2 regions of the Psychrobacillus sp. MER TA 171 genome follow, and region 2 is predicted to be linked to the other one. Evidence: riboswitches for the same ligand, from Rfam matches in the RefSeq annotation. Region 2 holds a riboswitch; the other holds the start of a gene.
The links. A riboswitch is a leader RNA that binds a small molecule or an ion and turns the genes downstream of it on or off. The one in region 2 is predicted to bind thiamine pyrophosphate.
Positions count from the first base shown of each region.

Region 1: linked by a shared signal. The riboswitch ahead of M3627_RS09200 (Ykof family thiamine-binding protein) and the one ahead of thiT (energy-coupled thiamine transporter ThiT) in region 2 are both predicted to bind thiamine pyrophosphate.

Region 1 covers NZ_JAMAWN010000008.1:2,351-14,533, forward strand. Annotated here, with positions in the region: gene M3627_RS09165 (hypothetical protein) at 1-64, opposite strand, end outside; gene M3627_RS09170 (hypothetical protein) at 171-650, opposite strand; gene M3627_RS09175 (hypothetical protein) at 720-917, opposite strand; gene M3627_RS09180 (quaternary amine ABC transporter ATP-binding protein) at 1,111-2,313, opposite strand; gene M3627_RS09185 (ABC transporter permease) at 2,310-3,170, opposite strand; gene M3627_RS09190 (ABC transporter substrate-binding protein) at 3,234-4,229, opposite strand; gene M3627_RS09195 (2-hydroxyacid dehydrogenase) at 4,728-5,687, opposite strand; TPP riboswitch at 5,842-5,950, shown strand; gene M3627_RS09200 (Ykof family thiamine-binding protein) at 6,026-6,616, shown strand; gene M3627_RS09205 (ECF transporter S component) at 6,609-7,190, shown strand; gene M3627_RS09210 (ABC transporter ATP-binding protein) at 7,177-8,547, shown strand; gene M3627_RS09215 (energy-coupling factor transporter transmembrane component T family protein) at 8,537-9,292, shown strand; gene M3627_RS09220 (serine hydrolase) at 9,356-10,654, opposite strand; gene M3627_RS09225 (hypothetical protein) at 10,664-10,969, opposite strand; gene M3627_RS09230 (helix-turn-helix transcriptional regulator) at 10,972-11,193, opposite strand; gene M3627_RS09235 (DUF1697 domain-containing protein) at 11,333-11,833, shown strand; gene M3627_RS09240 (VOC family protein) at 11,939-12,183, shown strand, end outside.
Region 2 covers NZ_JAMAWN010000031.1:17,061-29,243, reverse strand. Annotated here, with positions in the region: gene motB (flagellar motor protein MotB) at 1-209, opposite strand, end outside; gene motA (flagellar motor stator protein MotA) at 193-996, opposite strand; gene M3627_RS18925 (aminopeptidase) at 1,187-2,419, shown strand; gene M3627_RS18920 (hypothetical protein) at 2,491-2,652, shown strand; gene mreBH (rod-share determining protein MreBH) at 3,531-4,538, shown strand; gene M3627_RS18910 (beta-class carbonic anhydrase) at 4,608-5,177, shown strand; gene M3627_RS18905 (GNAT family N-acetyltransferase) at 5,352-5,894, opposite strand; gene M3627_RS18900 (M3 family oligoendopeptidase) at 5,901-7,703, opposite strand; gene M3627_RS18895 (tryptophan-rich sensory protein) at 7,862-8,590, shown strand; gene map (type I methionyl aminopeptidase) at 8,611-9,360, opposite strand; gene thiT (energy-coupled thiamine transporter ThiT) at 9,412-9,990, opposite strand; TPP riboswitch at 10,053-10,146, opposite strand; gene M3627_RS18880 (M20 family metallopeptidase) at 10,247-11,311, shown strand; gene M3627_RS18875 (magnetosome magnetite crystal formation protein family) at 11,348-11,689, shown strand; gene M3627_RS18865 (SGNH/GDSL hydrolase family protein) at 12,031-12,183, opposite strand, start outside.

The DNA of each region.
Region 1 (12,183 bases), on a different contig from region 2:
CATTGAATTGACTACAGGAGCATAAGAACAAGATACATAGGCAATAGAGTGACATTCTCTTCATTTTTTCATCTCCTAAAGACTTAAAATGACTTCTAAATAAGTTATAGTGTCCCATAAACACCCAAATTCAGACCTTAAACATGAAATGTGCCCTGTTTCTAGTACCACTATTGGATCCATTCCATCACAAACAATTTTTGTTCTTTCGCATTTGAAATAGCCAGTATATAACTATTATCCTCTTCCAATTTATAAAAATATTTATCCTCTTCTTCAAAAGTCACAGGATTCTCTTGAAATAACATATTAAACTGCTGTGTATCCTTATTAATATTAGCCACATCTTTTTGAAACTTTTTAAGGTGTCCAGATACAGTGTCAAAGGAATCTTCATTAATTGAAATCCAACCATCTTTGTCCTCTAATTTCTTTTCAATAGATTTATAATGAAGTACATGAAATACTTCTCCCTCGCTAGGAAATCCATTTCTTGTATGAAAGACTGTTTCTATCTTGATTGGCCTTGGGATTCCTATCTCCCAATTCAACTTCCATTCGGTATATTGGGAAATATAATTCCAATTCACTGTTATTAAAACTATTATTAATAAAAGAACTGGAATCCAAATAAGTAATTTCTTTTTCACCTAATCTCTCCTTTAATATAAGTAAGAATTCTATTGTGCATCCCCAATATATGATAGACAATTTTTTAATTATCTCGAATTCGATCCCATACTCCATAAGCAAACACTAAACAGCCCGTTTAAGAAGAACGATAACAAAATAATCTCTATTGAAATTACATTTTCACTACTAAATACTAGCCAAGTAAATATGCCAATGTAGAATGCAACAAAAGCAAATATTGCTCTGATGTTGTTCTTTACTATTCTTATTAGGCTATTATTCATAGATAACTCTCCTTAAGTCCAATTCATCTTCACCACTTGGTTTGCATGCTGAAAAGCAGTTTATGAATTAAATTTTAACATAATTAACCAAATACTATTCTATTATTAAACTGTTATTTACATCTCTCATCTTACATAATCAAAAGTAAAAGCCCAAAAGACGACATAATCGCCTTTGAGCTTTCCTAGTTATTTATATTTCTTCTGATTCCTCTATCGGATCACTTATTAAACTTGCCAATACATGCACTCGTAAAATAATTCCTTTCATCGTACCTTCCTCGTCTGTAACAACGAGAGGATACTTGGAATCAAGTACCTGTTGTATTAAATCTTGTACATATTCTTCTGGATGTACAGTTTTTACTTCCTTCGACATTGCTTCTTGCAAGGTTTTCTTTTGTTTCATCCCTTCAATAGCCTGGTCGATGGTAATAATACCTTGTAGCTGTCGCTTTCTGTCAACTACAAACGCACTCGAGTTACCATTCTCTCTCATTACCTGGATTGCAACATTTAGTCCATCCTTTAAGGATACTAATCCATTTGGCTTAGACATGATATGCTCAGCTTGAAGAATTTTAGTACGATCGATATCGCGTATGAATTCGGAAATATAGCTGCTAGCCGGATTTTCTAGAATTTCTTCTGGCGTACCAATTTGCTCTACTTTCCCGTTTTTCATAACAGCCACACGGTCACCAATTTTAAATGCTTCGTTGACGTCATGTGTAATAAAAATAATTGTTTTTTGCAGACGATTTTGGATATCTAAAAGCTCTAGCTGCATTTCTCTACGGATTAGTGGGTCAAGTGCACTGAAGGGCTCGTCCATTAATAGGATGTCTGGATCGTTCGCAAGGGCTCTTGCGATGCCTACTCGCTGACGCATACCGCCAGAAAGCTCATCTGGATATTGGTTTTCATATCCTTTAAGACCGACCGTCTCTAAATGCTTCTGAGCAATTTCCTGACGCTCCTTCTTGGACATACCTCTAATTTCTAATCCATACTCTATATTTTCTAATACTGTACGATGACTAAACAGTCCAAAGTGTTGGAATACCATTGCTATTTTCTTTTGACGATAGAATTTTAACTGTGTCTTATTGTAATCGACCACATTTTCCCCATCGACATAAATAGCACCTGAGGAAGGTCTATTCAATAAATTCAAGCAACGGATTAGGGTAGATTTCCCACTTCCAGAAAGCCCCATGATGACGAAGGTCTCTCCTTCCATGATTTCCATAGAAGCATTGTACACTCCAACTGTATGCCCTGTCTTAGCTAATATCTCTTCCTTTGGTACACTCTTCTCTACCATTGGGATAATTTTTTTAGGGCGTGGTCCAAATATTTTGGATACATTTTCTAGTCTTAATTTTACTGTCATGCTACATCCCTCCTATGTTTCTGAAGGCGATTTGCAATTCCTCCGGTAACTCGGTCGATGATGATCGCTAGAAAGACGATACTAATTCCGGCTTCAAAACCAAGGGATATGTCAATTCGGTTAATCGCAAAGAGTACTCGCTCTCCAAGTCCCTGTGCCCCAACCATAGAACCAACAACAGCCATTGCAAGAGCCATCATCGTTGTTTGATTGATACCAGCCATAATTGTAGGTAAGGCTTGTGGTAGTTGAACTTTCATGAGCATTTGAGAGGAAGAGGAACCAAATGATTGTGCAGACTCTACAATTTCTTTATCTACACTTCGGATCCCTAATTCTGTTAAACGGATTACTGGTGGTAACGCATAAATGATTGTCGCAATAACTGCTGGTACATTTCCTAGTGGAAAGAAGAAAATTACTGGTATTAAATAGACAAAGCTTGGCATTGTCTGCATTGCGTCTAATATTGGGCGCATGATTCTGGACATGGACTTACTAAAAGCCATTCCAACGCCTAGCGGAATGCCTATTACAAGAGACAAAATTACGGAGATTAGAACGATGGAAATCGTGGTCATCGTTTCCGGCCACAAATCAAAGGAGCCTATTAAAAAGATAAATGCCCCATAAAGCAATCCTCCATAAATATTATTAAAATACCACCCTATTAAAAAGATGATAACAATAAATAACCACCATGGTATTGCTAATAGACCTGCCTCTAAGCCTTTAATCATAGAGGAAGAAATAATAAAGATAAAATCAAAGAATGCATCAAAGTTTGCGGCTAAAAAATCTACGAATTTTTCTACTACATCCCCGATTGGAAAACGTACATCTGGAAATTCTGTCATATAGTAGGACTGCAAAACATACAGTCGCAGGTCACCTCTCTTTTAGTTAGATTGAGTTATGAATTATTTTAAAGAAGCTTTAACTTTTTCTGCCACTTCTTCTGACACCCAAGCTGTCCAAATATCTTCATACTCTTTCATCCACCAAATAGCGGCTTCATCTGCTTCCACATCATTTTCTTGCATGTAATCTAAAGCACTTTCAGTTAAATCATTGCTAGTTTCATAGTTACTTAAAAAGTCTACTACTTCCTTAGCTTGTGTTGGTAAATCTTTATGAACAGCAACCACTACATCATTCGGAGGAAATTCAGTTCCCTTCGAATCATTCCATGTTGCTTCATCGTATGGTGCGTCTTCTAATAGAGTTAAATCGTAGCTTGCTGTTACCCACGTTGGTGACCAATAATAACCTACCCACGGCTCGCCTTTTTTATATGCGCCCGCTAGATCTGCAACAATGGCAGAATCAGAGCCGGGTGCTAGATAGTTATATTGTTCGTCAAGGCCATATGTTTCAAGTTTCGTCCCCAAATACTCACTTACTACCCAACTGGATGGAGCACCGACCACTCGGCCTTTACTGCTATCTTCGGGATCTTGGAAAATTTCTGGATACTTCTCTAAGTCTTGAACCGTTTTTAAATCCGGTGCGATTGGTTCAATACCTCGTTCTGCATCTCCTTCTATCACGTAAGTTGGAACATATAATCCTTGCGCGTTATCAGCGAAATTAGTAGCTACCTTTATGATATCTCCACTTTCAATTGCTTTTTCGTAGACATCTTTAATGTTATCGGTCCATACTTCCATATAGACATTTATGTCGCCCTTTTCAAGTGACTGCATGGTTGCCGCCGTTGTTCCACTTGTTACTTCGGTTTCATAACCATAACCTTCTTCGACGATTGTTTGAGCTATGCTATTGTGTAGGCGAATACTATCCCACCCCGCATCAGCAAACTTAATCACCTCAATATTGTCCTTGCTTGTCTCACTGCCACAGGCTGCAAGTACTAAAAGCGTGCAAAGTGAAAAAAATAACATAATCTTTTTCATTAGTTTGACTACCTCTTTTCATTCAGTTTTTAAATTAGACGCTCGATCGTTCCTCCTTCAAAATCTATAAATAATTGCTAAAATCCTATACAATTAAACTTCCCTGAATTTGGAAATTAAAGGGCGTCTAATTTATAACTACTAATACTACTAAAAAAATTTGTATATTGCAAATTTAATTAATAAATGATTGTTATTATTCTATCTTTATCTGAATATTATGTATCATTTTTCTAGTTATTTATCATTAAGTAATTAGTAAACCCTAGACAATCTATTCATATAAATAACGACGTAATTATTAATTATTTGTGATAATTCTTTTATTGTACGAGGGGGGACTTTGTCTAGGAAAAAGTAAGAAGATATTTAGAGGAGATTTTGAATTTATCACCGCTCGGGGGAGGTTTATCACCGGTAGGGTTTATTTTTATATTTTTCTCACCCCACAAAACATAAAAAAGCCATGAACGCTATGTTCATGGCATCTCTTGCACTTTAAACCACTCTGTTTTCTGGTACCCGTTCCTCTAATGCATCTTCAATGGCCTTAGCATTTATTTGCATCATAGCAAGTCTTGTATAAATACTGGCACTACCGATATGGGGTAGGACCGTCACGTTAGGTAAGGTTAAAAGTGGGTTATCTAATGGGACTGGCTCCGTTTCAAAAACGTCTAGACCTGCAGCCCAAATGCTTTTGTTGACGAGGGCATCATAAAGCGCCTGCTCATCAACTATTCCTCCTCGTGCCACATTAATAAGAGCTGAGGTTTCCTTCATCATTTCCAATTCTTTTTTACCAATTAATCCTCTAGTTTCTGGAGTGAGTGGAGTCAATATAACAACAAAATCCGACTCCTTAAGTAGTGTCTCAAGCTCCACATATGTAAAGTTATACTGTTGCTCAGATTCTAATTTTCTTGTTCGATTATGGTATAAGACCTTCATATCAAACCCTTTTGCACGGCGTGCGACTGCTTCACCGATACGCCCCATACCTATAATTCCTAAGGTTGATCCAAAAACGTCCATGCCGGTCAGTTGCATAGGCGTCCAAGACTTCCATTTCCCTGCTCGAATATCCTGCTCCGCTTCTGTAATACGACGGGCAGTTGCTAGTAATAAGGCGAATGTTAAATCTGCTGTAGTTTCCGTTAACACGCCAGGCGTATTGGTTACAATAATCTCTTTTTCTTTTGCAGCCTCGATATCAATATTATTATAGCCGACCGCAAGATTAGATATAATTCTTAGATTTGGTAGGCTTTCTATCAGTTCCCGGTCCACTTTATCCGAGAGAACGGTCCACAAAGCATTACAATCCTTTGCCTCTTTTTTGATATCCTCGTACTTCATTGGAATTTCTTCGCTATGCCACATAATGACTTCAAATTTTTCTCTTAGTGGTTGTACGATCTCTTCCGGTAACTTTCGAGTAATAAAAATTTTATTCATTTAGCATCCCCCTGATGATTTTCTGATAATTTAAGCATCGCTGATTTGAGAAAAGAATTCAACTGTATTTACAATAATATTTTTATAAGCTATACTGTGGTCACATAAAAAAACATATTGTGTAAATCTTACATAATTGGAAAACTACATACCGTTTCTGCACTAGGGGTGCCCACTTTGGCTGTGATGAGAGCTTTTTAAGCTCCGATCCCTTATTACTCGATCAGGATAATACCTGCGTGAGGAAGTGCGGTGACTTTCCTTTTTTCATAAGGTTAGTGGCTGCATCTTCACGGATGTAGCTTTTTTTTATGAAAAATTTTAGGGAGGTTTTTAGAATGGAATGTGGTTTAAGTCCAATTGTAGGGTTTCGCTTTTCCCTACATCCAATGAGCAACGAGTTTATAAGTATTATTAAGGGGGCAGTACAGGATACAGACACATCTAATGTATGGATGCATACAGATGACGTTTCAACTGTTATTAGAGGAAAACAAGTTCATGTCTTCGATGTGGCTAAAGCAATAACTTTAAATGCAGCAAAAACAGGGGTACATGTGGCTCTCTCTGGAACATTTTCAGCAGGCTGTCCTGGTGACACCTCAGCTGACGTTTATTTAGAAAGAGGAGATGAAGTTGCAAATAATGATGGGACTAAACAATATGTATCCTCCCAATTCGCCTTATATCCAATGAATAATCCAAACTACATGGATGTTATCTACAGAGAGATTCAGCAAGCGAAAGACGCTGGTGTATTCAATGAGTCCATGCATTATGCAAGTGGCATCCATGGGGATATTCATGATGTATTCGCCTTCTATGAAGCAACCTTTAGTAGAGCTAGATCAGAGGAGCACAAGCATTTAGTAATGACTGTATCCATGAGTATTAACAGTCCTTCTCATGGAGATCATCTTCATGCTTAAATCATGGAAGTTGAAAGAAATCATATTAATGTCGATTTTTGCAGTAGTGTTTGGAATTGTTTATTTACTATTCCTACATGTCGGGAATATTTGGTCAGGATTTATTGGACCAATCGCGTATGAATGGATTTTTGGAGTATGGTTTATCGTTTCTATTATCTGTATGTATATCATTCGCAAACCAGGTGCTGCTGTAATCTCTGAAACTATTGCAGCTGCGATAGAAGTGCTTTTAGGTAATGCTGTTGGACCACGTCTCATTCTCTCTGGTGTTATTCAAGGCTTGGGTGCAGAGGCCGTATTCGCAGCTACTCGCTATAAAAGATTTGACCTATGGGTATTAATGCTTGCTGGTGCAGGATCGGCAGTGTTTAGTTTTGTATATGGATATTTTTTAGGAGGATTTACTGTTTATACTACTGGATATGTCCTTTTCATGCTCGCTGTTCGTATATTTAGTGGGACGTTAATTGCTGGTGTAGGCGGTAAAGCCATAGCCGACGGATTACTTGCAACAGGCTCGTTAAGAGGATACTCTATCTCACGCTCTAAAAAAGGTGATGCACGTGTCTAATGTTATACATCTCGAAAATATTTCTTTTTCATTTCCTGATGAAGAGGTTCCTGTATTATCAAATTTTTCGATGTCTATTGAACAAGGTGAGCGTGTTGTGATTACCGGTCCAAGTGGCTGTGGGAAAAGTACATTGCTATATTTGTGTAACCGCCTCTACCCTGACAATTGCGATGGAATAGTTTCCGGGAAAATAGAGCTTTTTGGGAAGGACAGCGATTCTTATCGACCAGGCGAGGTCAATCATCGTATCGCTACCGTCTTTCAGGATCCAGATGCGCAGTTTTGTATGCCAACCGTTGAGGAGGAGCTTGCCTTTACTTTAGAGAATTTACTAGTAGCGCGAGAGGACATGGATTCAAGAATTTCAGAAGTATTGGAGGCAACCAGGTTAACCGCTTATCGACATTCCATCATTCAGTCACTTTCTGGAGGAATGAAACAAAGAGTCGCCACGGCTTGTGCGCTCATTATGAAGCCAGAGGTTTTATTGTTAGATGAGCCGATTACGCACTTAGATCCTTATACTGCAAAACAATATATTGAATGGTTGGATACACTGCAGCAAAGCTCTGGATTAACGATATTAGCAATTGAACACAAGCTAGACCTTTGGGAAGATTTCTTTCATCGTCGAATTAGATTAAAAGAAGACAGAAATTCGCTTATAGACGATGTTAAACGGGATAACAGGGTCCAACAGGAACTATCCCTACAAGTAAAAGGAGTTAGCACCCATGGTTTTCTTCAACCAAGCTCGTTTTCTTTACACAAAGGAGAGGTCGCAGTACTAGCGGGACCAAACGGCAGTGGAAAATCCACATTATTAAAGGCTCTTTCAGGAGTTCTGCCAGCTGAAGGCAACGTCCTGCCAAGCTTGTTAGGCTATGTACCACAGTCACCAGAATTTTTGTTTGTTACAGGAAGAGTAAAAGAGGAGGTCTCTTTTGGCGGAGGATCAAACACAGAAGAATTGCTGGAACGACTTGATTTATCTAGCATCTCTGAGGCCCATCCATTTTCTATCAGCCATGGACAAAAACGTCGCCTAGCTATAGCCGTTATGCTTTGCCAGAACCGGGAAGTGATTTTGATGGATGAACCAACTTCTGGTCAGGACTCTGCTAATCTGACAGAACTTTTAAAAGTCGTAGATGAGCGTTCTAGGGCAGGTACTACTTTTCTAATCGTTACCCACGATATGGAATTTGCGTATAAGGTAGCTGATTCCATCTTATTGATGAGGAACGGAGGAGTGACAGGGAAATATAGTGCGACCAGCTTCTGGGATAAGAAAGATTTAATGCTAGAACATCAATTACTTCCTCCTAAGCGAGGTCCTGTCTATGCGTGCTAGCCTTCATAGGATGAATCCGTCCGTTAAGTTTGTGATCGTAATGATTTGCATGCTTTCACTAGCATTCTTTTTCGATCCATGGACACCACTAGTTTTTTGGTTCAGCATTATGGTGATGCAAATATTCTTAAGCAATATATCCTGGAAAAACTGGTCCTTGCTGATGCTTCCTTTCGTAATCGCAGCTTTTGGTTACCTTTGGACCACTCTTCTATTTGCAGAGAGCGGGACTGGAACTGTTCTTTGGTCCATCGGTTCTGTCGATATAACGGAAAGCCAATTGAACCATGCCTTATCCTTAAGCTTTCGGGTGTTGGCCTTTTCTAGTCTAAGCCTATTATTTGCTCTAACAACCGACCCAATTATATTTATACGGAGTCTAATGCAGCAGTTGAAGCTGTCTCCTAAAATTGCTTATGGTATTATGGTTGGTTATCAATTTTTACCGCTTTTAAAGGACGAGTTTATACAAGTTCAACAAGTACAGAAACTGAGAGGACTAAGCGACGACTCCAATGTTTTTAAAAGACTGATTGGTTTACGTCGCGTATTGATTCCTATGCTTTCTGGGGCTGTTCGTAAGGCTGAAAGAGTGGCGTTCGCAATGGAAGCAAGAGGCTTTACGGGAGAACCTAGAAAAGTCTTTTATCATGAAGTACCTATTGAAAAGAAGGATTTTATACTAGCGTTCTTGTTTATTTGTGTTTTACTAATTAGTTGTATTAGTAGTTTGTGGCTACCTTAAAAGAGGTGTCATCCGATATGGATGACACTTCTTTTTGAATGGACGTAACCCCATCCATACTCTCTAAGATAATTTTTGATTCACTGTCTCTAAATACTCCTCATCCTCTATCAATTTAAATAGAAAGAAGTCTATATTTTTTTGCAACGTGAGGCTTTGTAACATCGATAAGTCATCTAACATAATGACCATCTCCATTCTCTCTCCATTCTTTGTTTCCACATAAATCGTCTGGTTAAGTATGAAAGCTGTTGAACCACCTTTTTTACCTATGTGGTGGAATTTTTGTTGATTACTTTCATGAACAAGTGGCCATTCCAATATATCCCTTAAAGTATTAGTGACACTTGGGGAAAATTCATTGTTTGACACACTTGAAAGGATATTCCCATAGGTGGCTGCAGAAGCTCCGATTAGTCGGTCAGACCAGATCCGTTGAATATCCATGGAAATCTTAGATGCATCTGTAACTGCAAATTGTTTGAATTTCAATTGTTGACTTACTTCGATTGCTAAAGAACGATATTCTTCCATAGACATTTCGTTAAGTCTATTTATTAAATCTTTATTGCTTAAATTCTCCTGCTCCTTTAGGTAGCTCGAGATAGCTAGTCCTCCAACAATAGGGTAAACCTCTTCATGGTTTTCTATGTTTAACTCTTCCATCCTATTATTGATTGCATCTAGACCCAGCAAATCCATAAGGTATTCGGTGTTAGCGTTTGAGCTAAACTTGATCATTCCTTTTGCTACTTCCTGTAGCGTTGGTTGTTCTGTTTCCAAGCTCTCTATCCAAGCCTCATGGGCTCCCCCATCGGTTTGGGGAATATAATAAACATTTAGGTCATCTAAATCAATAATAGTAGCAGGATCTACTTTTCCTTCTTCTACCTGAAAGGCATATTCTAAAGCAACCATTATTTTCACAACACTTGCAAGTGGCCTAACTTCTTCATCGTTGTGACTAATGTGTACTTCACCCTCCTTAGCAAAATAGAGGGATGTTGTTTCTGGATTTTCTATAAGATGCTCTAAGACTATGTCAGAATCCGTCTTTCCAAAGAGATCTCCTAATAGCCAATAAACCACTCCGCCTATGACAATAAACATACAAGCATAAATAACGATCATTTTTTTCGTATATGTTTTTTTATCTAATAATATTGCAAGTATAAAAAGCACGGCAATTCCAATCCAAAGATTAAAGCTATAAAATATATGTGCGATTATAATTACCACTAAGGTGACCATCGTTATAACAATTCCAATAATGTCCCATTTACTAAGATTTTTCGCGCTCTTCAAGGGAAGAAGTGTAAAAAAAGCAAATATCCCAATACCAATCCACGTATAAATGCTCATCGTATCCTCCTAATACTTTCTTTTTAAAACGATTATGTTAATAGCGTGCCAAATCATTAATCCCGTCAATAGAAACCATATTGCTAGCTTGTATGATTCGTAGCCTATTTCACTTATATATGAGTCATATAGCTCAATCACGAACCATCCAAAGGGGGCAAACGGAAATATGATGCTGTAGGATTTGTGAGCGATTGTGTTGCCCCTTTCATCCTTTCCTTCACTACTCCATTCAAATTTGAAGCTTATATAGCAAGCAATAAAAAAGATAATTACATAAACAAGCCTTAATATAGCAAATACAACCTCCGTCACTTCTACTCCCCCTCTTTCTTATATTGAAATACATCCGTTAAATCCACTTCAAATAGCAATGCAATGTCAAAGGCTAGCTTTAACGATGGATTGTACTTGTTCTTCTCAAGCGAAATGATTGTTTGCCGACTTACTCCCAATAAATCCGCCACTTCTTTTTGGGAAAGACCCTTTTCTGCTCTTAACACTAAAATCCTATTGGTTATATGTCTCTTACCTTCCATGTTCTGTCACCTCACACAAATTGTAATATATTTTTTACTTAAAGTAAACTATTTTTTACATTTTGTTAGAATTATATTACATATTCCACTATTCAGAAAAGAAATGTATGATTAATGTAAAAATAGTGGAGGTCATAACATGTCGTCAGTAGCTCTATTAAGAGGGATCAACTTAGGAAAGCTCAACAAAGTAGATATGAAATCGCTAAAGCTTCTTTTTGAAGAGTTAGGCTTTCAAAATGTGCGTACGTATATTCAAACGGGAAATGTTATTTTTGATGGTGGAGGTTGTAGCGAGGAAAAACTGGAAGAAGCATTAAGGAATACCTATGGTTTCGAAATACCTGTTGTAGTGAGGCCCAAAGCAGAACTGGAGGAAATAAGTAAAAATCCACTCTTCTTAAATGACCAAACCTTCGTCATGTTTCTGCGAAAAGAAATTACAAACGATGAGTTTTCTATTTTAAAGGGAATTGTAGAGGATGATTTTACTGTCCTACATAATCGAAACTTGATCATCCACCATACTAAAAATTATCATCAAACTAAATATACAAACAACTTTTTTGAAAAGAAGCTTCAAATGGTATCTACAGCTAGAAATAAAAATACGGTAAATAAAATATTGGAGCGAATGTAACCTTTTTAACATAAGAATTACTTATCCCTTATCATGATTTATATAAATTTTTATTATCAAAAAATTCACATTATAATTAAGTTAATTCATAAGGGGGTATGGACCATGTCATTTACATTTAAACGAATTGATCACATTCAATTAGCTGCTCCAAAGGGCTGTGAGGAAGAGGCACGCAGCTTCTTCACGGGAATATTAGGATTAAAAGAAATAGAAAAACCACCACTTCTAAAAAAGAAGGGGGGCGTATGGTTCGAGCTGGGAAGCTATCAAATTCATATCGGAGTTGAAGAGCCTTTCTCTCCAGCAAAGAAGGCACATCCGGCTTTTGAAGTTGAAGACCTTGAAGC
Region 2 (12,183 bases):
GGCGAAGGCTGTTCCATTAGTCCGGTACCTCCATCAAACACTTGATTGAATACTGCGGACATTTGGTTTAGCTTTTCTTGATCAACAGTACTAGAAGCAAATAACACAATAAACAGTGCAAGTAGTAAAGTTAAAATATCTGCGTAAGGAAGAAGCCAAGATTCACTCATTTCCTCTTCATGCTGATGTTTTTTATGCTTCTTTGCCAAGGCCTGCCTCCCCGCTTTCATTTAAAACTTTTTTACGTTCAGACATAGATAGATAAGAAGCCAATTTCTGCTCTATCACACGTGGTGCATCTCCTTCTAAGACAGAAAGGATTCCCTCTAACATCATAGTTTTTTGTCTAACCTCTTGCTTTGACTTTCGTTTTAACTTGTTGGCAAATGGATGCCAAAGCACATAACCTGTGAATATCCCTAATAATGTAGCGATGAATGCAGCTGAAATTGCATGTCCTAATTTTTCTATATCATTCATATCACCTAGCGCGGCTACTAAACCAACTACTGCACCTAGCACTCCAAGAGTAGGTGCATATGTACCTGCCTGCGTGAAAATCTGAGCACCAGTGGAATGTCTTTCTTCCAAGGCATTAATTTCTTCTGTTAACACATCTCTAATATAATCTGCATTCTGTCCATCGATAGCTAAAGTAAGTCCATTTTTCAAAAATGGATCTTCCACATCGGTTGTTTTACTCTCTAATGCAAGTAACCCTTCTCTACGAGCTAAATCAGCCCAGTTAGAAAACAATTTAATAACTTCATGATCTGGCACTAACTTCTGTTCTTTAAAAATTACTCCGAAAAGCTTAGGTATTCTTTTTAGCTCATCCATCGGGAAACCAATTACGATAGTCGCAATTGTTCCAACGATAATAATTAAAATAGCTGCTGGATTCAACAGGGCAGCTAATCCTACTCCCTTCAGAACCATTCCTACACCTAACGCAACAATTCCTAAGACGAGACCAATTACTGTAGACTTATCCAATTCATAAACCCCCACATTCTATTTCTGTTCTTTATTTCGGTTAATATATCAGGATTTTAATATTAGTTTCTAACTATAAATTTTATTTCAATTAATTTGAACTCTTTTTTGTCTTAATTGGCAGAGAGTCATTGATAAATCCCTCTATAAACTGATACTATAATCTTAAGAAAAGAAAGGATGTATGGATATGTCAACCTTTGAAAACAATTTAGAAAAGTATGCTGCTTTAGCTGTTGAAGTAGGAGTAAATATACAAAAAGGGCAAGATTTATATACTGCGGCCTCTACAGAAACAGTAGAATTTGTCCGACTTGTAACTAAAAAAGCTTATGAAGCTGGAGCTAAGACTGTTTATGTAGATTTTTCTGATGATGAGTTAACACGCATCCGTTATGAGCTAGCCTCAAAAGACTCTTTCGACTTCTATCCACCATGGAAAGTTCAAGAAAGAGAGCAGCTTGCTGAATCAGGCGCTGCTTTTATGAGTATCGTAAGTCAAAGTCCCGATTTACTGAAAGGTATAGATTCTAGTAAAATCTCAACTTTCCAAAAAGCTGCAGGTCAAGCTATGTCCAAATACCGCCAGTATGTTCAGTCAGATAAAATTAGCTGGTCTGTAGTTGCGGCACCTTCTAAAAAATGGGCTGCAAAAGTATTTCCAGAGCTTCCTCAGGAAGAGCAAGTTCCAGCATTATGGGAATCTATCTTTAGTGCAGTAAGAGCTGACCTGGAAGATCCCGTATCTGCTTGGAAAGAGCACGATCGTTTGTTGCACACAAAAGTAGACTACTTAAACGATAAAAATTATAAAAAACTTCATTACACAGCTCCAGGTACTGACCTAACAATTGAACTTCCAAACGGCCATCTTTGGTGCGGAGCAAGTAGTACGAATGAAAAAGGCGAAGATTTCATGGCTAACATGCCTACAGAAGAAGTGTTTACAGTTCCTTTAAAAACAGGCGTTGACGGGTATGTAGCAAGCACGAAGCCTTTAAGCTATGGTGGAAATATTATTGATAATTTCACTATCACTTTTGAAAATGGTCGCATTGTAAAAGTAGAGGCAAAAGAAGGTCAAGAAGTACTAGAGCAATTAGTCGATACGGATGAAGGCTCCCATTACCTTGGGGAAGTTGCACTTGTACCACATGATTCACCAATCTCTAACTCTAACCTGTTATTCTATAATACATTGTTTGATGAAAATGCTTCGAACCACTTAGCAATCGGTAGTGCATATGCGTTCTGTATCGAAGGCGGCAAAAAAATGAGTCGTGAAGAGCTTGCAGAAAACGGATTGAATGAAAGTATCACTCATGTAGACTTCATGATTGGTTCTAAAAATATGAATATTGATGGAATTAAAGAGGATGGCACTAAAGAACCTGTGTTTAGAAACGGAAACTGGGCATTTTAATCACAATCTATTCATAAATTTAATGTTTTAGTGTTACAAATTTAGTGTAAATAAGTTATAATGATATTAATATGAATAGTGAGGTGTTAAAAATGGGCTTATTCATAGCTACAATTCTTGGGTTCTCTGGCGGTATTTTAGCCATTGGAGCGGTAATCATGTTTTACTTCTCTAAACCAATGAACAACCAAGATGCAATTATCGTCGATCCGAAACCAACTAATAAGTTTTAATATGTCAACCGCGACTTAACAGTCGCGGTTGTTTTTTTGTACTAAAAGCACAATAATTCCTTACTAATTGGGTGTAGCTGTTTAGGTGCGCTTTGGCCTAGTTTAGGTGACACTTCTATAATGTTTACGTGCGGTTCTCCTATTTAGCTGACAATTTCTATTTTTTAGGTATCACTCTTCTGCGCTTTAGGTGCGCTTTTGCATAGTTTAGGTAGCACTTCTTTAATGTTTACGTGCGCTTCCCCTATTTAGGTGACAATTTCTACTTTTTAGGTAGCTCTCTTCTACGCTTTAGGTGCGCTTTTGCATAGTTTAGGTAGCACTTCTTTAATGTTTACGTGCGCTTCCCCTATTTAGGTGACAATTTCTACTTTTTAGGTAGCACTCTTCTATGCTTTAGGTGCGCTTTTGCTTAGTATAGGTGTCATTTCTTTTCTTTTAGGTGCGTTTCCCCGGTTTAGGTGACACTTTCTACTTTTTAGGTACCCTTCTCTATGCTTTAGGTGCGCTTTTACTCCGATTAGGTGTCGCTTTTCTACTTTTACGTGCGGATACCCCTGATTAAGTGTCTCGTGTCTACCTGTACCAGGCAATTATCCGTTATACGTGCCTCCTCGCTTTTCTTCATTTGCCTGTCGGGGCAGAACAGGCACTTACTCTTTTCTTAATGTTATTTCTTATTTTTTTCATTTCATTTTAGATAAGTTTGTATTACAAAACGAATACAAAATAGGTTTTTATCATTATTTTTTTCCCTATAAATGTCCCTTACTACCCACAAAGTATTGAAACATACGTAAAATTCCATTATGTTACAAATGGCAATTGTGCTATTTTCCATTATAATAACGTAGAGCAAGTGAAATGGAGGAAGACATATGTTGTCAAATTCACATATCGGTATTGATTTAGGAACTGCTAATACTTTAGTTTATACTAAAAATAAGGGATTACTTATAGATGAGCCAACTGTGGTGGCAGTAAACACAAAAACAAAAGAAATAATTGCCTTTGGATCAGAGGCCAAAAAGATGATAGGTAAAACACCAACATCTATTGAAGTAGTTAGACCTCTAAAAGATGGCGTGATCGCAGACTTTGATGTTACTACCCAGTTGTTAAAACTTATTATGCAAAAAGCTAGCAAAAAACTTGGTACTTCTCTACGTAAGCCTACTGTTATTGTTTGCACGCCTTCAGGAGCAACTTCTGTAGAACGCCGTGCCATCCAAGATGCGGTACGTCAAAGTGGCGCTAAAGAAGTGCAGCTAATGGAAGAACCCGTTGCTGCTGCTATTGGAGCTGGATTGCCAGTCAATGAGCCAGTAGCAAGCATGATTGTAGATATCGGTGGAGGTACTACAGAGGTAGGGATTATCTCATACGGAGGTGTAGTCGCGTCTAGTACTGTGAAAGCTGCAGGAGATCGAATGGACGAGGCAATTATCCACTATGTACGTAAAGAGTTTAATGTAATAATTGGTGAGCCTACAGCAGAATTGATAAAAACGACTATAGGGTATGCCCTTGTTCCTCATACAGAAGAAGTAATGGAAGTGCGAGGAAGAGATGTAGTGACTGGTTTACCAAAAATAGTGAAACTATCTTCTACTCAAATACAGGGAGTTTTAAAAGAATCATTAGAGACAATTCTAGAAGCAATTCGTGCAACACTAGAAATTTGTCCTCCTGAGCTTTCAGGAGATATCGTAGACCATGGTGTTATATTAACTGGTGGCGGAGCGTTGCTAAAAGGATTAAAGGAATGGCTTAGCGGTGTAATTGAAGTACCTGTCCACCTTGCACCAGAACCATTACAGTCAGTTGTAATCGGTACAGGGAAGTCTTTCTTTATCCATGATCGCAAAAGAAACGTTGCAAGATAATTTCTTTAAACAAATATTAAGTAAATTTCTTCTTTTTCGTATAAAATATATTAAGAAGGAGGAATTACTATGCCAAGTTTAAACGACATACTAACCTATAACAAATCATTTGTAGAAAACAAGCTGTATGAACCTTATGTAACTACTAAGTTTCCTGATAAGCGAATAGTTATTCTTACTTGTATGGATACACGTTTAGTAGAAATGCTTCCTAAATCAATGAATCTTAAAAACGGAGATGTAAAAATTGTTAAAAGTGCAGGGGCTGTTATTAACCACCCATTTGGTGGTATTATGCGCAGCTTGATCGTTGCAGTTTACGAGCTTCAAGCAGATGAGATTTATGTAATTGGTCACCACGATTGTGGAATGAGCTCCATTCAAACAGATAAAATTCTTGAAAAAATGACAGCTCGTGGAGTAAATCCTTCCACTTTTGATGTACTGAAAAACTCAGGTATTGAAGTGGAAGAATGGCTTGAAGGGTTTTCAGATGTGAAAGAAAGTGTCTTACATAGCGTGGAAATGATACGTAACCATCCATTGATGATTTCTGAAATTCCAGTTCATGGACTAATTATTGATCCTCACACGGGACGACTTGATTTGGTAACAGACGGTAAAATCGACAAAAAATAATGTATTTCCCGGGAAATCGCCAATTTTTTTGAGCTTGCTTATGGTTAACGCCATGGCAAGCTCTTTTTTTGCTATTTAGTGTTAAGAGCAACCTACCTAACTTTCTGTCCACCACAAAATACAAAAAAACTGTTGATAAACTAAGTTTACCAACAGACTCATTTATAGCCCCTATTATTCTCCTCTTAAAGCGGAATACATATAGTGATCTTCCCATTTCCCATTAATGAATAATAGCTTACGCAACAATCCCTCACGAACAAACTTGTTATTCTCTAGCACTTTGATAGAGCCAAAATTTCTAGGGGATACATAAGCTTCTATTCGATTTAATTGAACGTCATTAAAGCCAAATTGCTTTACTAGTCGAACAGCCTCAGACGCAATTCCTTTACCAATTTGCTTCTGGTCAACCGAATAGCCAATTAAACCACTAGAAAACGGCATTCTTTTCAGGCTATAAAGTGAAATGCTGCCTATCAAAACATCTCGTTCATGAGAAAAAATACCAAAGCTATATTCCCTTTTTTCCTGCATGAGCATGATTGATTCACGAATCTTCTCTCTTTGGACGCTAGCAGTATAATATTCTTCTTGGTGTAATGGTTCAAAAACAGACCAGTACAACTTGTTGTCATAGACTAAATTTGCAAGAGCAGGTGCATCCTTTACATTTAAAGTCCTTAAGTAACAACTTGCTCCTTCTAGATAAATCAAGTACCGTCACCCTTTAGTGTTAGTTAATTGCAAAAACTCCTCAACATCTTGAATGCAAAGGTCAATTCCCTTCTTCCAAAACGCTTCTTTCGTTATATCCTCTTGTAAATGTTTCATCGCTAAATCCTCCACAGACATTACTGCTGTGTCCTGTAATAAAGCAATATACTTCTCCTCAAAACCAGATCCTTCTTCTTTTGCCTTTGAATATATACTTAAAGAAAATAAGTAGCCAAAGGTATAAGGGAAATTATAAAAAGGAACGCCTGTAATATAGAAGTGGAGCTTAGATGCCCAAAAATGCGGATGTACCGTGTCTAAAGCATCCCCATATGCTTCTCTCTGAGCTTCTTCCATTAGTTCGTTCAACCGGTTTGCAGAAACAATGCCGTCTTTTCGTTCCTCATAAAATCTAGTTTCAAACAAGAAGCGGGCGTGAATGTTCATAAAGAAAGCAACACTGCGTTGAATTTTATCCTCCAACAAAGCAATTTTCTCTTCTTTGGACTTTGCTTCGCGAACAGAGGCATCCGCCACTATCATTTCTGCAAAGGTAGATGCAGTTTCTGCTACTCCCATTGCATATCTCCGGTTCATCCAATGCACTGGTCTTAAAGCATATGAGTGGAATGCATGACCTAATTCATGCGCAAGTGTAGAAACATTTGACATGGAACCACTATAAGTCATAAATATACGGGATTCCTCTGATACAGGCATTCCTGTACAAAAGCCACCCGGTCTTTTATTTGGACGATCCTCTGCTTCAATCCATCCATTTTCAAAAGCATTTCTTGAAAAGGCTTCTAGCTTCGGTCCAAACTCTTTAAAATGCTTTAGGATAAATTCCGCTCCTTGTTGGAACTCCATTTTTTCGGTAGACGTACTGATAGGTGCATCTAAATTATACCAATGCATCGCTTTTTCGCCTAGCATCTCCGATTTCCTATTTAAATATTCCACAAATGGTGCTTTATTTTTAGAGATTGCTCCCCACATTGCATCCAATGTATCTTGTTTCATACGATTGATGGCAAGAGGTTCTTCTAAGACAGATTCCCAGCCTCTTTTTTTATACGTAGCCAGACGGAAGCCAGCTAAATGATTAAGCGTTTTCGCAAAAATTTCTTCTTTTTCAGTCCATACACTTTCCAACGCTTCAAAGGAATTTTTACGAATTTCAGCATTATCACTTGAGCTTAAGTTATCAGCTTGTCCTACCGAAAGTATTCTTTCTTCCCCATCGATAGTCATTTTTATATGGATGTCCCCTACAAGCATGTTATATAGTTGGCCCCATGCATCATAACCGTCTACTTCTAAGGTAGTTATTAAATCCTCTTCTTTTTCGGAAAGCATTTTACTCGCTTGCTCTCTCCATTCATTTAATATAAATTTAAATGGGGTTAATTCGTCCGTATTTAAAAGCTCTTCCCATACGGTAGATTCTGTCTTGCTAAGCGCTTGTTGTATTGTAATCATTAACGAAGATAACCTTGCATACAATGAACCAACCTCGCCTTGTAAAAGCGTCGCTTTTTTATCTGTTGTGTCTTGAGCTAGATAGCAGCCAATAACTGCCCCTGCTTCTGCTAAATGGACAGCTACATCTTTTAGTTCCTCGATTATTTGCCTAATTTGGTTAGACTCTTGAGCTGAGGCTGGGACAACTATTTCCTTAACATTTATTTCAAATTTTTCTAGTTTTTCCTTAACTTTATCTAGATGCTCTCGTAATTCAGAGGAGCTGCTACCACCACGGAAAAATCGTTCTAAATCCCACACGATTGGATAATTTTGTTTTAACATCTGAATATTCCCCCTATTTTAAAAACTTTTACATTTTTCATTATATCATGAATTACTTTCCTAATTATTCATTTTTTTGTCACATAATTTCTATAATTGAATTTGTGTGCTCTTAGATTGAAAGGTATACTTATTAAATATAGAAGGAGGCGAATCTTTTGGTCAAAATAATCCTTTTGATTTGCGGTTATCTCGCAACAATCCTTGTAAATATACTTGCTAATACGTTACCTATTAATGGTCAAACGACTGGGGAAATCTCTGCTAGAATTCCAGCCCTCTTTACACCTGCTGGTTATGTATTTTCCATCTGGATTGTTATTTATATACTATTAGCATTTTGGATATGGAATATTATAAGAGAATATAGAATTGAACATAAGATTCCCTTACAAAGAGTAGTATTATTTCTAGCAACGTGCCTATTTAATATTTCTTGGATTCTACTATGGCATTATGAGCATTTTAGCTATGCTTTAATTACAATACTAGCGCTGCTTTGGTCCTTATTCCTTTTATATTTAACTTACTCAAGTAGTGAATCCAATTGGAAAAGAAGAATACCTATTTCCATTTACCTAGGATGGATTTTTGTAGCCACTATAGCAAATCTTGATTATGTTTTAACATATTATGAGTTTAGCGGCTTTGGAATAACTACTTCTTTATGGGTCGTTATATTCCTAACGTTAGCTACTGCAATTGCCTTACACTTTAGATATCATTATGATGACCGAGCAATCGTTCTAGTCTTTATATGGGCTTTCATTGGAATCGCTGTACGTCATAATGTAAATGAATTATTAATATCTGCAGCCTCCCTCTTCCTAAGCGCAGTCTTAGTGGTTGGAATACTATTTATAAAAAAAACGCCAACGAAAAATTAAATTTCGTTAGCGTTTTTTATTTAATCTATTTTAGTTAAAATAATTGGTTGGTCTTTTGTAACGATTACCGTATGCTCGATTTGAGCAACTAAGGATTTATCTGGAGTAACAAATGTCCAGCCATCACCTGATTCAACGATATGTTCTGCCTTTTCGGAAATGAAAGGCTCCACTGCTAGAACCATTCCTTCTTTTAAGATTGTTGACTCCCATGCATCATAATAATTCAACACATGCTGAGGTGCTTCATGCAAGGACTTCCCAATACCGTGACCAGTAAGATTCATGATGACATGTAAACCGTTTTCTTTTGCTTCTCTTTCCACTGCCTTACCTATTTGGTTAAGACGAGAACCTGCTTTTACTTTAGTCATAGCACGATTAAATGCACTTTCTGCTACCCGACAAAGTTTTTCCTTATCCTCGTAGCCATCTCCTACTACAAACGAGATACCAGTATCTGCGAAGAAACCTTCATATGAACCGGAAACATCAATATTAACAAGGTCTCCCTCTTTAATCACTCGAGAGCCTGGAATTCCATGTGCAACCTCTTCATTGACACTTATGCAAGTATACCCCGGGAAATCGTACTCTCCCATTGGGCCGGAAACAGCGCCTTTATCTTTAAATAATTTACCGCCAATTTCATCAAGTTCTTTAGTAGTCACGCCTGGTTTTGTTGCTGCCTTCATTGCATCTCTTACCTCAGCTACAATGTGACCAATTTTTTTTAACATTTCTAATTCTTCATTTGTCTTTACTATCATCTTTACAAGATCCCTTCTTCACTTAGATGTATGAATATCATATCATATATCTTATGACTTCGGGAGTAATAGGCGCGGGGCTTTTACGAATAGGATCGAACAGATAAAAGCTGCAAATAGAAATACAGGTATCATATAAGTAGAATTATAAACTAATGAATATACGATAACATTTTGGCCCTCAGCAAATTCCCCAAAGAATAATATCCCCGATAATACGTGGGCTAAATAACGTAAAAATGAAGCAATTAAAGCACCTAGCACAACCGCTATTGTCATTTTCATCTTATTTTGATGTTCATATGCTTTAATATATGCTGGTCTTAATAATCCTGCAAGCCCTGCAACCATAAATGCTATAAAATAATCAATACCTACTTGCATAATTACTATTTCAAATGATAAGGGTGCTGGATAAAAGCGTCCTGTCACAACCTGCAACAGCCCTATTAAAAAGCCGGTCACTACGCCTGCCACTATACCTCGACGAAAGGCAATTAATATGATTGGAACGAGAACAAATGTAACACTGCCTCCCTGTGGCATACCAAAACCAATTAAATCTAATACATAGCCTAATGCTGCAAAAATAGCAATCTCCACGAGTAACACAACACGTTGATTTCTCATTGTAATCCCCTTTTTTGACCACAAAAAAACGCCGAAGGGACAGAGCCAGACATCGCGCGATTGCCAGTTTCCATCCACATCCCTACGCAAGTATGAACTTACAGGTTCTAAGGGTACTATCTCAGCCGCTTTGTAGCGACGCCCCTTGTGGTTTCGAATTTATTTTATTTGAGTTCATTGTATCCGATAGGTGTTTAGAATGCAACCCCGATTGGTATTATATAATAATACAAATTTATTATTAGGGGTGTAATAATTGATTAATTTACTAACAGATCTAATTAAAATAAAGAGTGATAATTTGGAAGGTGCAAATGAAGCACTGCAATACTGTAAAAATTGGCTAGAAAAAAGAGGCGTTATAACAAAAACGTATGAGCTAAACAACAAACAAATGCTTGTAGCTGAAATTGGAACAGGTGAGGAAACTATAATCTGGAACGGTCATATTGACGTAGTTCCAGGAAACCCAGAGCAATTTGAACCGAAAATTGTAGAAGACCGACTATATGGGCGTGGCTCAGCTGATATGAAGGCTGGTGTTGCTGCAATGATGGAAGCTTTCGCTGTTCTATCAGAAAAACAAGAGTTACTTACCAAAAAAGTACAGCTACACATAGCTACCGATGAAGAAACAGGAGGAAAAACATCCAAGCACTTGGTTGAACAAGGTTATCATGGTGATTTTGTTATTTGCGGTGAGCCAACTCATGTTAACATCGGACTCCAAGCAAAGGGTATTTTACAATGGGATGTTCACCTAAAAGGTAAATCTGCTCATGGCAGCCGTCCGTGGGAAGGAGTAAATGCAATTGAAAAAGCCATGTTATTTGACCAAGACTTAAGAAAATGCTCGTTCATGCAGGCTAGTAATGAATATTATGAATATCCTTCTCTAAATTTGGCAAAAATAGAAGGAGGAGACCGATATAATATGGTACCAGACGAATGTATCATAAGTTATTCTTTAAGGTTTGTTCCTGGACAAGACGTCGAGGAAATCTCCAAAGAGTTAAGAAGCCTTTTAGAGAAATACCCTGGCAGTGAAATACATTTCCAAGGTCATACTCCAGCTATCACTAATAAAGAAGATGATAAGTATATCCAGAAGCTTTTAGCTACTTGTAACGCTATCAGACAAACCCCAACTACCCTATTCGGACAGCATGGTGCTGCAGATACTCGTTATTATGCAGCGAAGGGTGCGGTAGCCATAGAGTTCGGGCCAAGCGGCTCTGATTGGCACGGGGATCAGGAATCGGTTTCTATTTCATCCGTTGAGGAATATAAAGACATACTTGTTAAGTTTGTCTTAGATTAATTAAAAAAGTAGCGAGAATATGTGAGGAGACCATGTATGGATACCAATAAAATTTTAAGTGCATCAACCTATTTTTCTATTTTATTTGCTCCCTTTATTCTTCCAATAATTGTTTACTTCCTTACGACAGATAAAGGGGTAAAATACCATGCAAAAAGGTCTTTAATCTCACATATTATTCCTACTATTTTCTTTGTGTTTCTTATGTTAGCAGTATTTGCAAACTTTTCCCCACTTAGTTATTCAGGCGACACAACAAACATGTGGTCTAGCATGACTACAGCATTAATTTTTATAGGCTTATATACGTTGATTAATATAGTTCTGTTCATTTGGAACATTGTCCAGGGAATCAAGGTATTACGTCATGATGTTTAATTGCTTCTAAAATGGGAATAAGATAAGTATAGAAAAGCAAGGAGCGGATTGATTATGAAAGTAGGCAGATTAGTTAAGTCAGCTATTAAATGGGCACCAGTAGTATATCCAATTGTTCGTAAAGTATTGAAATCGAAAAAAACAGTAAAGCGCTGAACTTTTTACGCTAACGCTATATAAAAGAAATTAAAGACTGAAGACAAACTCTAAGATATTTGAGTTTGTCTTTAGTCTTTTACTATTTGCTAAAAAAGAACCCCCAATTTTATGAACCATAAAATTGGGGGTTCTTGAAGTTCTCAGCTAAGTTGATTGCTCATAACCCTTTTGAGCAATGTGTTTTATGATAAAATACGTTGCAAAACCACAGCTATATAATTACCGTTTGTAAACGATAGATAGCGATTAATTGGCAGTGCATTTGCTTGCGTTTGCGTTGAACCATTATTACTTTGGTTTCTATTTTCTATAAGCTCTTCAAAAGTTAACGGATT